Regions from separate parts of the Streptomyces sp. NPDC006309 genome, predicted to be linked through region 2. Evidence: riboswitches for the same ligand, from Rfam matches in the RefSeq annotation. Region 2 holds a riboswitch; the other holds the start of a gene.
The links. A riboswitch is a leader RNA that binds a small molecule or an ion and turns the genes downstream of it on or off. The one in region 2 is predicted to bind cyclic di-AMP.
Positions count from the first base shown of each region.

Region 1: another riboswitch for cyclic di-AMP. It lies ahead of ABZ117_RS25120 (transglycosylase SLT domain-containing protein); the one in region 2 lies ahead of ABZ117_RS13755 (peptidoglycan DD-metalloendopeptidase family protein).

Region 1 covers NZ_JBEXRO010000021.1:114,218-119,856, reverse strand. Annotated here, with positions in the region: gene ABZ117_RS25135 (ABC transporter ATP-binding protein) at 1-116, opposite strand, end outside; gene ABZ117_RS25130 (DUF2092 domain-containing protein) at 149-1,399, opposite strand; gene ABZ117_RS25125 (polyprenyl synthetase family protein) at 1,646-2,656, opposite strand; cyclic di-AMP (ydaO/yuaA leader) riboswitch at 3,177-3,359, shown strand; gene ABZ117_RS25120 (transglycosylase SLT domain-containing protein) at 3,363-3,851, shown strand; gene ABZ117_RS25115 (HAD family hydrolase) at 3,885-4,697, opposite strand; gene ABZ117_RS25110 (FAD-dependent oxidoreductase) at 4,906-5,639, opposite strand, start outside.
Region 2 covers NZ_JBEXRO010000008.1:94,094-99,732, reverse strand. Annotated here, with positions in the region: gene ABZ117_RS13765 (TetR/AcrR family transcriptional regulator) at 1-66, shown strand, start outside; gene ABZ117_RS13760 (SGNH/GDSL hydrolase family protein) at 838-1,623, opposite strand; gene ABZ117_RS13755 (peptidoglycan DD-metalloendopeptidase family protein) at 1,872-2,780, opposite strand; cyclic di-AMP (ydaO/yuaA leader) riboswitch at 2,786-2,944, opposite strand; partial or broken gene ABZ117_RS13750 (GH36 C-terminal domain-containing protein) at 3,294-3,596, opposite strand; gene ABZ117_RS13745 (tyrosine-protein phosphatase) at 3,845-4,642, shown strand; gene ABZ117_RS13740 (DUF6126 family protein) at 4,679-4,801, opposite strand; gene ABZ117_RS13735 (XRE family transcriptional regulator) at 4,798-5,421, opposite strand; gene ABZ117_RS13730 (aspartate aminotransferase family protein) at 5,555-5,639, opposite strand, start outside.

The DNA.
Region 1 (5,639 bases), on a different contig from region 2:
GTGAGCCCGCGCGTGGCGATGACGCACGCCCGCGCCACCGCGGGCCCGGGCGCCACCGCGGGCCCGGGCTCCGGCGTGGGCCCCCGGCCGGGTTCCGCGGCGGACGGCTCGTCCATCGGCCCCCCTCGCTTCGTCGTGCCCGGACGGGTTACTTCGCCGCGTCGGCCGCCTTCACCAGGGCGTCCTTGGTGACCGCGCCGGCGTAGACCTTGCCGTCGTCGGTGATCAGGGCGTTGACCAGGCGGGTGGAGAAGACCGTGCCCTTGCCGAAGGCGCCGGAGACCGGCTCGCCGAGCGAGCCGAGGAAGCCGCCGAGGTCACCGCCCTTGGAGCCGGTGGGCAGGCCGCCCTTGGCACCGGTGTCGAAGGCGGCGACGGACGTCCAGCCCTTGCCGAGGACCGTGGCGCCGCCCAGCCCCTTGGCGAACTCCCCGCCGCCCCGCGGGCCGTGCTCCCACGCCGGGGACCCGTTCCTGGACTTCCCGTCCGCCTTCGGGGCGTGCCCGGGAACCTCGGCGCCGTCCTCGCCCTCGGTGACCTTCGCGCCCTTGGGCGGGGTGAAGTCGAAGGTGGAGGCGGCCGGTTCGGCGAAGGAGACGCGGGTGAAGCCGGCGTCGACCACGGCGGCGCCACCGCCGCTCGGGGTGAGCGTGAACTTCAGCGGCAGGCCCGTCCGCGCGTCCACGGCGATGCTGATCGCGCCGACGGTGGTACCGGACTGCCTGGGCTTGATCAGCAGCTTGTAGGCGTCGCGCCCGGCGACCTGGGCGGTGCCGTCGACCGTGACGGACGTGGTGGCGTCGACCGACTTCAGGGCCTGTTCGGCGAAGTCCTTCGGCGTGGCCGGCGGCCGGGTCCCGCGGTCCCCGCCGGAGCCGGCCGCGGTGGAGTGGTGGACCTCGTTGCTCTTGCTGTCGTAGCCCCAGACGTCCTTGCCGTCGTGGATCAGGCTGTACTCGGCGCCGCTCTCCAGCAGCGACAGTTTCTGCCGGTCGGGGCCGTCGGCGGCGACGCGCAGGGTGTGCGTGCCGGAGACCAGCTCGGTGAGCCTGGTCCGCGGGTCGGCGGAGGAGCCGTCGCCGGAGCCCTTGTCCGCCCCGGAGAGCAGGCTGCTCTCCAGGCCGCCGAGTTGGGGCAGCCCGAGGTCGGTGCTGATCTTCACGGTGCCGGACAGCTGCTGCACGTCCGACCTGGCGATCTTCTCGACGAGCTGCTGGGCGCTGATCCTCGGCAGGTCGGGGTCACCGGAGTCGGCGAGCGCCGGGACGAGCCCGATCGTGGCCGCGGCCACCCCCACCACCGCGACCGGGACGGCGTACCGGGCGGCCTTGCGCCGGCCGGTTCGCGGGTCCTCGTCGTGCGCGGCGCCCACTGCGTCATCGGATGCGTACGGTGCCATGTGTGCCTTACCTCCGTCGTCGGCGGCGGCTGTCCCCACGCTGGTCCACCTGAGCCGCCATTCTCACCCGAATCGGTGAGGAGTGGTGATTTCCGTAGTGACCATCTGACCAAATCGGCCGCGCGGAAGCGTCAGCCCTCGGGGCCAACTCCGTGTACGCCTGCGGTATGACATACGGAGGCGGCGTCTCCCCCGACCCGTAGGGGTCGTGCGGGAGGACGCCGCCCGAAGATGTGTCCGGCCGGTTCAGCCGGCGCGGTGCACCACCGCGTCGCACAGCTCCAGCAGCGCCGCCTTGGCGTCGCACTCCCGCAGCGGCGCCAGCGCGGCCCGCGCCTCCTCCGCGTACCGCACGGTGTCCCGGCGGGCCTGCTCCAGCGCGGGGTGCGCGCGCAGCGCGGTCAGCGCCTCGGCGTGCCGGGCGTCGTCGCTGAGGTCGGAGTCCAGCAGCTCGCACAGCGCGAGGTCCTCGGACCGGCGCAGCCGGGCGGCGCGTTCGCGCAGCCGGAGCACGGGGAGGGTGGGGATGCCCTCGCGCAGGTCGGTGCCCGGGGTTTTCCCGGACTCGTGGGAGTCGGAGGCGATGTCCAGGACGTCGTCGGCGAGCTGGAAGGCGACGCCGAGCCGTTCGCCGTACTGGGTGAGCACGTCGACGACCCTTTCGTCGGCGCCGGACATCATCGCGCCGAACCGGCACGCCACCGCCACGAGGGAGCCCGTCTTGCCGCCGAGCACGTCCAGGTAGTGCTCGACCGGATCGCGGCCGTCCGAGGGACCCGCGGTCTCCAGGATCTGGCCGGTGACCAGCCGTTCGAACGCGAGGGCCTGCACCCGGACCGCCTCGGGGCCGAGGTCGGCGAGGATCTGGGAGGCGCGGGCGAAGAGGAAGTCACCGGTGAGGACCGCGACGGAGTTGCCCCAGCGCGTGTTGGCGCTGGCCACGCCGCGCCGCACGGCCGCCTCGTCCATGACGTCGTCGTGGTACAGCGTGGCCAGATGGGTCAGCTCCACGACCACGGCGGACGGGACGATGCCCGGCGCGTAGGGGTCGCCGAACTGTGCCGCGAGCATCACGAGCAGCGGCCTGAACCGCTTCCCGCCGGCCCGTACGAGGTGCTGCGCGGCCTCCGTGATGAACGGGACCTCGCTCTTGGTGGCCTCGAGCAAGCCTTCCTCGACAGCCGTCAATCCGGCCTGGACATCGGCTTCCAGAGCCTGGTCCCGCACGCTCAGCCCGAACGGCCCGACGACGGTCACGAGGGGTCTCCTGTCTGCTGCTGTCTGCTGGCGATCACACGGTTTGTCGATAGGTCGCTGCCCTCACTCAACTCAGCGTATCCGGTCCCCTTTCGATCACCGATAGCGCCCACCGGTCCAGCCTGGGCGGTATCGGATCAGAACGGGCGTGAGGGTGATCAGGCGGTAAGAACGGACATTTATTGACTTAACAGCAATTCATATGTCGTTCCGCGACTCCTCCACCCCTTCCGTCGAACCTCGGGGCGGGAATGCGCCGATTCCCTCTTGTCTGTTTTGAAGTGTTTTGCCTTTTCGTGAATTGGGTCACGCGGCGTTCCGGCCGGCCCCTGCTCCCCCACCCTGCCGAACCCTTGCCCCGTGGGTGAGTTGAGGCTTGGCAGCCGCAAAGGATCAAGCACCCCATACGGCGTCTATCAAGGTCAAATAGTGCGTTGTGTGAATCCGGCACTTGTTCCCGACATGTGCTCTCGCATACGTTCCCGGCCGTCGGGCGGACGCCTAATCCTGCCGCCGCCCGCATCACCCATCGACGAACTCATTCGTACGGCAGGAGCGGGGGACCCAGGTAAGCCGCCGGGCCGGAACGGCACACGCCGCGCCGGAACGGCTAGGGGTGAAGCCGTGCCTCCTCCAGGGCACGGCCGGGCGCCTCCCCGCCCGAACCCGACAGCTCACCTCGCAGGCGTAGGAGAGGAACTTCCCCATGTCTGCCGCCGTTCAGCACCGCCGTTCGCGCAACAGCCGCCTCGTCCGCGCCCTCGCCGCCGTGGGCACCGGCGCCGCCGTCCTCGCCCTGCCGCTCATCGGCGCCACCAGCGCCGCCGCGGCCCCGGCCACCGCCACGACGGCCGCCACCACCCCCGCCGGCTACCCGAACACCCTCGACGGCTGGATCCGCGAGTCGCTCGCGATCATGGCCCAGAAGGGCATCCCGGGCACCTACAACGGCATCTACCGCAACATCATCCGCGAGTCGTCGGGCAACCCGGCCGCCATCAACCTGTGGGACTCCAACGCGGCCGCGGGCATCCCGTCCAAGGGCCTGCTCCAGGTCATCGACCCCACCTTCAACGCCTACCACGTGGCCGGGACGTCGTTCGACATCTACGACCCGGTCGCGAACATCACCGCCGCCTGCAACTACGCGGCCGCGCGGTACGGCTCGATCGACAACGTGTTCGGCGCGTACTGATCGGCACCGGCGGCGGCGCTGCTGACATCCCGGTCAGTCGGCCGGGAACAGTCTCTCGAGGACGACGGCGACACCGTCGTCCTCGTTGGACAAGGTGACCTCGTCCGCGACCGCCCTGAGTTCGGCGTGGGCGTCGGCCATCGCGACGCCGTGGGCCGCCCAGTCGAACATCGGGATGTCGTTGGGCATGTCACCGAAGGCGACGGCCCGTCCGGCGCCGATCCCCAGCCGCTCCGCGGCCAGCGCGAGCCCCGTCGCCTTGGTCACCCCGGTCGGCTGGAGCTCCACTGTCCCCGGCCCGGACATCGTGACCGTCGCCAGGGAGCCCACCACCGCGCGCGCCACGGCCGCCAGCTCGTCGTCCGACAGTTCGGCATGGCGCAGCAGCACCTTGCTGATGGGCGCGCGCCACAGGTCGTCCCGCCGGCCGACCCGCAGCGCGGGCAGCGTCGGATGCGGCATCCGGTAGCCGGGCTCGATGAGCGTGAGCCCGTCCACGCCGTCCTGGTCGACCGCCGCGAAGACCTGCCCCACCTCCGCCTCGATCTTGCCGAGCGCGGTCTCCGCCAGCTCCCGGTCCAGCCGGACCGACCACAGCAGGCGGCCGGTCCCGGCGTCGTAGAGCTGCGCGCCCTGCCCGCACACCGCGAGCCCCGTGCAGCCCAGGCGCGCCAGGAGCGGCCGTACCCGCGGGGCCGGGCGGCCCGTCACCACGAGGTGGCGGGCCCCGGCCCGCGCCACCCGCGCGAGCGCGGCGAGCGACCGGTCGGAGACGGTGTCGTCGCCGCGCAGCAGCGTCCCGTCCAGGTCGGTGGCGATCAGGGCGTACGCGGGGGTGGGTGCCATGATCAGAGAATACGGACACCGCACCCAGCCGACTCACCTCGTTCTCCGGGCACTTACATGCCGACCGGCCCCGACCGGCCGGTTCCGGCCGGTCCCTGCCGGCCCTTCGGCCGTGGTCCCCGGCGGCCCTTCGGCCGTGGTCCGCGGCGGCTCCGGCACCGCCTGCCCGGACGGAGGCGGAACAGGTGACGGACCCCGACGGGACGCCTCACCCGTGGGCCGCCGCCAGGTGCCTCGTCAGCCGCGGGGAGGCGAACTCCGTACCGCAGACGAAACGCATCACCGGGCCGTACGAGGACGCCGCCGGCAGGCCGGTGAAGTACAGGCCGGGCACGGAGGAGACGTAACCGGGGCCGAGTCTCGGCGTGCCGCGGCTCACCGCGAGCCGGGAGCGCAGTCCGGGGCCGAGGAAGTCCATCGCCGCGACGTCGACGCGGTAGCCGGTGGCGGCGATGACGTGGTCGGCGGTGAGCCGCTCGGTCCGTCCGGCGTGGGTGCGGACGGTGACCACGGGGCTGCCGTCCGGGGCCTCGGCGCCCACCACCCGCTCGACGTCCCGCACCCGCACACCCTTCTCGAAGCGCTCGCGCAGCCACCAGGCGCCGAGCGGACCGAGAACCCGGCGGACCAGGTAGTGGCGGGTGGGCTCGGGCAGGAAGCGGTACGGGTGCGGGTGGTGGCTGAGCGCCCACAGCGACCAGGCGCGGCCGAACGGGGACCGCGGCCGGAACGCCGGCTGCTGCCAGGGCGGGCTGCCGAAGGCGACCCTCCCGCGTCCGCGCGCGACCACGCGCACGCGTGCACCCGCCTCGGCGGCGAGCGTCGCCGTCTCCAGCGCGGACTGGCCGGCGCCGATGACGATCAGCTCCCGGCCGGCGAACCGGCCGAGGTCGTGGTGCTGGGAACTGTGCGAGACGGGACCGGACGGGGAAGGCCCGCCGG
Region 2 (5,639 bases):
GTGGACGACGCCCTCGCCCGGGAACTCGGCCTGGACCGCGAGACCTTGGCCGGCCCCGAGCGCTGAGAGCGCCCACCCGGGCCCGGAGCGGGCGACACCGCCCCGGCGGCACATTCCCGCACCGGGCAGTCGCCGAGGCCCAGGACCGGGACCGGGCACGCGCCGAGGAACGAGACCGCGCAGGCACCGAAAGGGCCGACCGGCATGCGCCGAAAGGGCGGGACCGGGCAGGGACCGAAACCGGCACCGCTCACGCGCCGGAGTGCAGGCTGAGTGCGCTTCGAAGCGCTGGACCGGCACGCGCCCAAGCCCGCACCGGGCACGCGCCGAAACCCGGGAGCGCACAGGCACCGAAGTGCAGGACCGGGCAAGCACCGAAACCCGCACCGGGCACGCCCCGACGGACAGGCTGCGCACGCGTCCGAACCGGCACCAGGCATGCACCGAAGCCCCGGACCGGGCACGCGTCGAAGTGCAGCACCGGGCACGCGCCGAAACCCGGGAGCGCACAGGCACCGAAGCGCAGGACCGGGCAAGCACCGAAACCCGCACCGGGCACGCCCCGACGGACAGGCTGCGCACGCGCCCGCACCGGCACCAGGCAGGCGCCCAAACCCCGGAGCTCGCAGGCGCCGAAGCACGGGACCGGGCACGCGCCGCAGCCCGGGACCGGCATGCGCCCAAGCCCGCACCGGGCACGCGCCGGGCTTCGTGCCCGGGGCGGCGGTGGGCGGTGAGCAGCGGGCGGCAAGGCCGAACGTGCCGCCACGCCCGGTACCGTCTGCCCCGCACCGCGTGTGCGGGGCAGACGGTACCGGGCGTGGGCCGGCCATGAGGTCAGGCCACGGTGGCGATCCGCATCCTGATGTCGTCCGGCGACAGCAGGCCCTTGGCGGTCACGTGGTCGCCGGAGGACTCCCCGCGCAGCCGGCGCCCGATCCACGGGACGAGGTGCTCGCGGGCCCAGTGCACGTCGTCGCGGCGGATTTCCAGGGTGCCCCGGGGCGGCAGCGGCGGCCACGGCTGCTCCGGGTCGGCCGGGACCTCCAGGCCGAGGACCTGCCCGGCCCGCAGGGCCACGCGCGTGTGCCCCTCGGGCGAGAGGTGCAGCCGGTCGCGGTCCCAGGCCCTGCGGTCCTGCACGGACTTCAGGGACCACAGGTCGAGCACGGGGCAGCCGTACCGGTCGGCGATGGCGCGGACGTGCCCGTTGTACGTGGCGATCTTGCCGCGCAGGTGCTTGAGCACGGGCACGCCACGGGTGTCGAAGCCGGTCGTCACCAGCACGGTGCCGACCGTCTCGGTGAGCCGGGCCACGGCACGTTCGAAGCGCTCGGCCACCTCGTCGGGGTCGGTGCCCGGGCGGATGATGTCGTTGCCGCCCGCGCAGAAGGAGACCAGGTCCGGGGCCAGTTCGACGGCCCTGGGGAGCTGGTCCGCCATGACCTGGTCCAGCAGTTTGCCGCGTACGGCGAGATTGGTGTACTGGAAGTCGCCCTCGGGACGCCGGTCGGCGAGCAGGACCGCGAACCGGTCGGCCCAGCCCACGAACGCCCCGTCGGGGCCGGGGTCGCCGACGCCCTCGGTGAAGCTGTCCCCCACCGCTACGTACGACCCGATCACTGATCTGTTGTCATTCTTCGAATCGTCTGCCACGTCGGATCATGATTCACCTTCGGGTGTGACCTACGCGACCGTAGGCGGGGGTTGACTAACGGTGAGATGAGCCACTCCTAAAGAATCCGCCAACCCCGGAATAGGGCTGTCGCCAGGCGCGTTGAACGCCGCGCAACCGGAACACCGAAGGCCGGGCCCCGGGTTGGGGTCCGGCCTTCGACGGCGTGCCAGGCGGGCGGTGCGGGGGCCGGGCGTCAGCCCACGGCGAGGCCGTGCCGGCGGAGGTAGCCGACCGGGTCGATGTCGGAGCCGTAGTCCGGCGTGGTGCGGATCTCGAAGTGCAGGTGCGGGCCGGTCACGTTGCCGGTGGCGCCGGACAGGCCTATCTGCTGGCCCGGGGTGACGCTCTGGCCGGCCGAGACGGAGAGCTGGGACAGGTGGCCGTACTGGGCGTAGTAGCCGTCGTTCAGCCGGATGACGACCTGGTTGCCGTACGCGCCGCCCCAGCCGGCGGAGACGACGGTGCCCGCGGCGACGGCCTTGAGGGACGTGCCGGTCGGGACGACGAAGTCGACGCCGGTGTGGTAGCCGCTGGACCACATGCCGCCCGGCACGTGATAGCCGGTGCCGGTGGCCGCGCCCGCCACCGGGAGGGTGTAGCCCGTGGAGACACCGGTGGACGTGGAGGACGGGGCGGACTGCGGGGTCCGGGCGGACCGGGTGGACTCCGGGGTCGCCGGGGTGTGCCGCGGGGCGGCGGTCCCGGTGCGGGTCTGCGCGGCCTTCGCACCGAGGCTGAGCTTCAGGCCCGGGTGGATCAGCGACGGATCGGCGCCGACGGCCTGCCGGTTGTCGTCGTAGAGGCGCTGCCAGCCGCCGGTGACACGCTGCTCGTCGGCGATCTTCGAGAGGTAGTCGCCGCTGCGGACCGTGTAGGTGCGCAGATCCGTGCCGGGCCGCGCGGCGGCCTTGTCCGCCGTGTCCGGGAGGGACTGCGCGGTCTTGCCGGACACGGCCTGCACGGGGGCGGCGGTCTGCGCGGCGTGCGCGCCGGTGGCCCCGATCAGCGGGAGTGCCAGCGCGGCGCCACCGGTTCCGGCGGCGGCGATGGAGCGGGAGAAACGCTGGGGCTTGGGACGTCGGTGCTTGCCCTTGGCGGACATGGCGCGGTTCCTCTCCGGCGCCTGCGAGGTCAGCTGTCGGGTTCGGGCTGGAGCTGCCCGGCCGTGCACCGCACGGCTGCACCCCAAAGCCTGTCGCGGAGACCGGGACAGGCGGTTTTACCTGGTGGGTCCCCCGCTCCTGCCGGACGCGGGTCAAGTGTGTGGGGTTCCGGGCGGCGGCAGGATTCGGCGTTCCGTCCGGATTGGTGGTGAACGTAAGCGAGGGGGACGCGAGGAAACAAGCACCAGGTTCCCGCTGTTCGCGTTTCGGGTGACCGGATACGGGAACTCATGGTCACCCTGCGTGCGTTTCCGCCTCTCCCGTCCCCCAAATCCCCTTGCCGTGACCGGTATTACGTGGACATGACGTACGACGCAGGGTCACGGATATGACGCTCCTCACGTGAACACTTCCCACGCCACCTCAAATCGCGCCGAGTTGGAGGAAAACTCCCAATACGGGCACGCGGCTCAGATGTGACGCAGCCGGAAAACCGCCGCATCCAGGTCTCCCTAGAGTCCCGTACACAACCCGTGGTGCAGCAGCACCGCCCCCGCGATGGATTGTCCCCGTTTCGCGGCATTCGTACGATGCCGCCGGGTCGGGTCCGCGCAGCCGGACCGCCGGCGCCGGTTCGCCTAGCGCTGCGCCTGGAGCCAGGCGAGGGACCATCGCCTCCTCCCCCAGGACGTACTGGACCGCGCCCGAGGCCGCCCGTCGGGGGCCGCAGCCGGTACAGCTCGCCGCGCTGCGCGACCGGCCGGATCTCCTTGAGCCTCGGCCAGCTCCCGCGGGGTCCACCGGGTGAGTTCGCCGGCGCCGGTGAGATGCAGGGCGCAACTGCCGGGGCCGGACAGGAACCACGTACGGCCGTCTTCGGCGATGCCCGCCATCGAGACCTCACAGGTACCGACAACGACGCTCAGACACCAACATCATCCAGGGCGCCGGACCGCGTGACAATGCCTGTGGACGACTCGTCGCCCGGGGAAATCGATGTCGTATGGTCGTCGAAGTGCCCGCCGGTGAGCCGCGCCGGCGGGGCCGACCGGGAGGAGCCCCCGTGACGCAGCAGGTGCCGTCGACCGAGCCGGAGCTGGCCGGAGTGCGCAATTTCCGTGACGTGGGCGGGCTGCCGACCACGGACGGACGGCGGGTGCGCCACGGCGTGCTGTTCCGCAGCGGGCATCTGGCGCACGCGACCGAGGACGACGCGGCGTTCCTCGCCTCCCTGGGCCTGCACACGGTCTTCGACTTCCGCAACTCGGCCGACCAGCGGCTGGAGGGCCCCGATGTCGAGCTGCCCGGCGTGCGGAACGTGAACCTGCCGCTGAGCGACCCGGCGGACGGCGCCGAGTTCTGGACGATGGTCCGGGAGGGCGACCTCGACCAGCTGCGTGCGATCCTCGACGACGGCAAGGGGGCGGCCCGGATGATCGCCTCCTACCGGAAGATCGTCCGGGAGCGCACCGCCGAGCACTCCCGGGTGCTGCACGCGCTCGCCGACGACAGCGTGCCCGCGCTGATGCACTGTGCGGCCGGCAAGGACCGCGCGGGCATCTCCATAGCGGTGACGCTTCTCGCCCTGGGGGTGGAGCGGGACGCCATCGTCGCGGACTACCTGGAGTCCAACGCCAGGCACCGCCGCTACAAGGTCCGCCGCAGCGGCAGCGCCGACTCCGCGTACACCCCCGAGGTCATGGAACTGCTCAACCCGCTCTTCGACGCCCGCGCCGAGTACCTGGAAGCGGCCTTCGAGAGCATCGAGGAGACCTGGGGTGAGGTCGACACCTACCTGCGCCAGGGCCTGGGCCTTGCCCCCGAGACCCGCGAACGGCTCCGCGAGCGCCTGCTGGACTGACCGGGGACGCCGGCCCGGCCGTGGGCGCCCGGCGGGTCACGACTTGGCGCCCACCGTGAACAGCAGGTACAGGAACGCGGCCAGGACATGCCCGAGGGCGATGTAGATGACGAGCCGGATCCACAGGGAACGGGGGAGCTTGGTCTCGAAGTCACTCATGGCAGCTCTCCGGTCAGCGGCCCCAGGCACAGCGTGGCCGTGGGACTCTGCAACAGGGTGTGGACGAACAGCAGCTCGACGCCGTCCTGGTCCTCGGCGGCGAGGCGGTGCGGGGTGAGGGAGTCGAAGTGCGCGCTGTCGCCGGCGGCGAGCAGATGCGCGGTGTCCCCGAGCCGCAGCCGCAGCCGCCCCCTGAGGACGTACAGCCACTCCTCACCGGGGTGGACGCGCACGATGTCGCCCTGCGAGCCGTGGGGCACGCGCACCCGCAGGGCCTGCATACCGCGGCCGGGCGCCCCGGCCTGCACATACGTCCATCCGCCCGCACGCGTGGGTTCCATGTCGGCGGCCCGTACGATCGCGTCCCGGTCAGCGGCCGTCTCACCGAGCAGTTCGGAGACGGTCGTACCGTAGATACGGGCGAGCGCGAGGAGCATCGGCAGCGAGGGCTGGCGGTGCCCGGTCTCCAGGCGGGACAGGTGGGCCGGCGAGAGCCCCGCGGCATGCGCCGTGGCCTCCAGGGTCAGCCCCGCACGCCGGCGCAGGGCGCGCAGCTGGGGCGCGACGGCGGGCAGACCCTCACCCGGCCCCGTCGGCGGCGGGACGTCTGAGGCGTTCATGCCTCCATTCAGCCCGATTTTTGCCCGAGCGGCAATTCTCTTGCCTCAGAGGCAAATGGTGCTGCATAACCGGTGACGGTCGGGGCTGGAGGCGAACGCGCTCGAAGAGGCGCCCGCCCCGGCAGACCCGTGGTCAGCGGTTTGCCACCGCCTGTTTGATCAGGGTCTTGCCGAAGTCCCACAGCAGGCCGCTGCCGGTGTGCGCGTCGTCCATCACC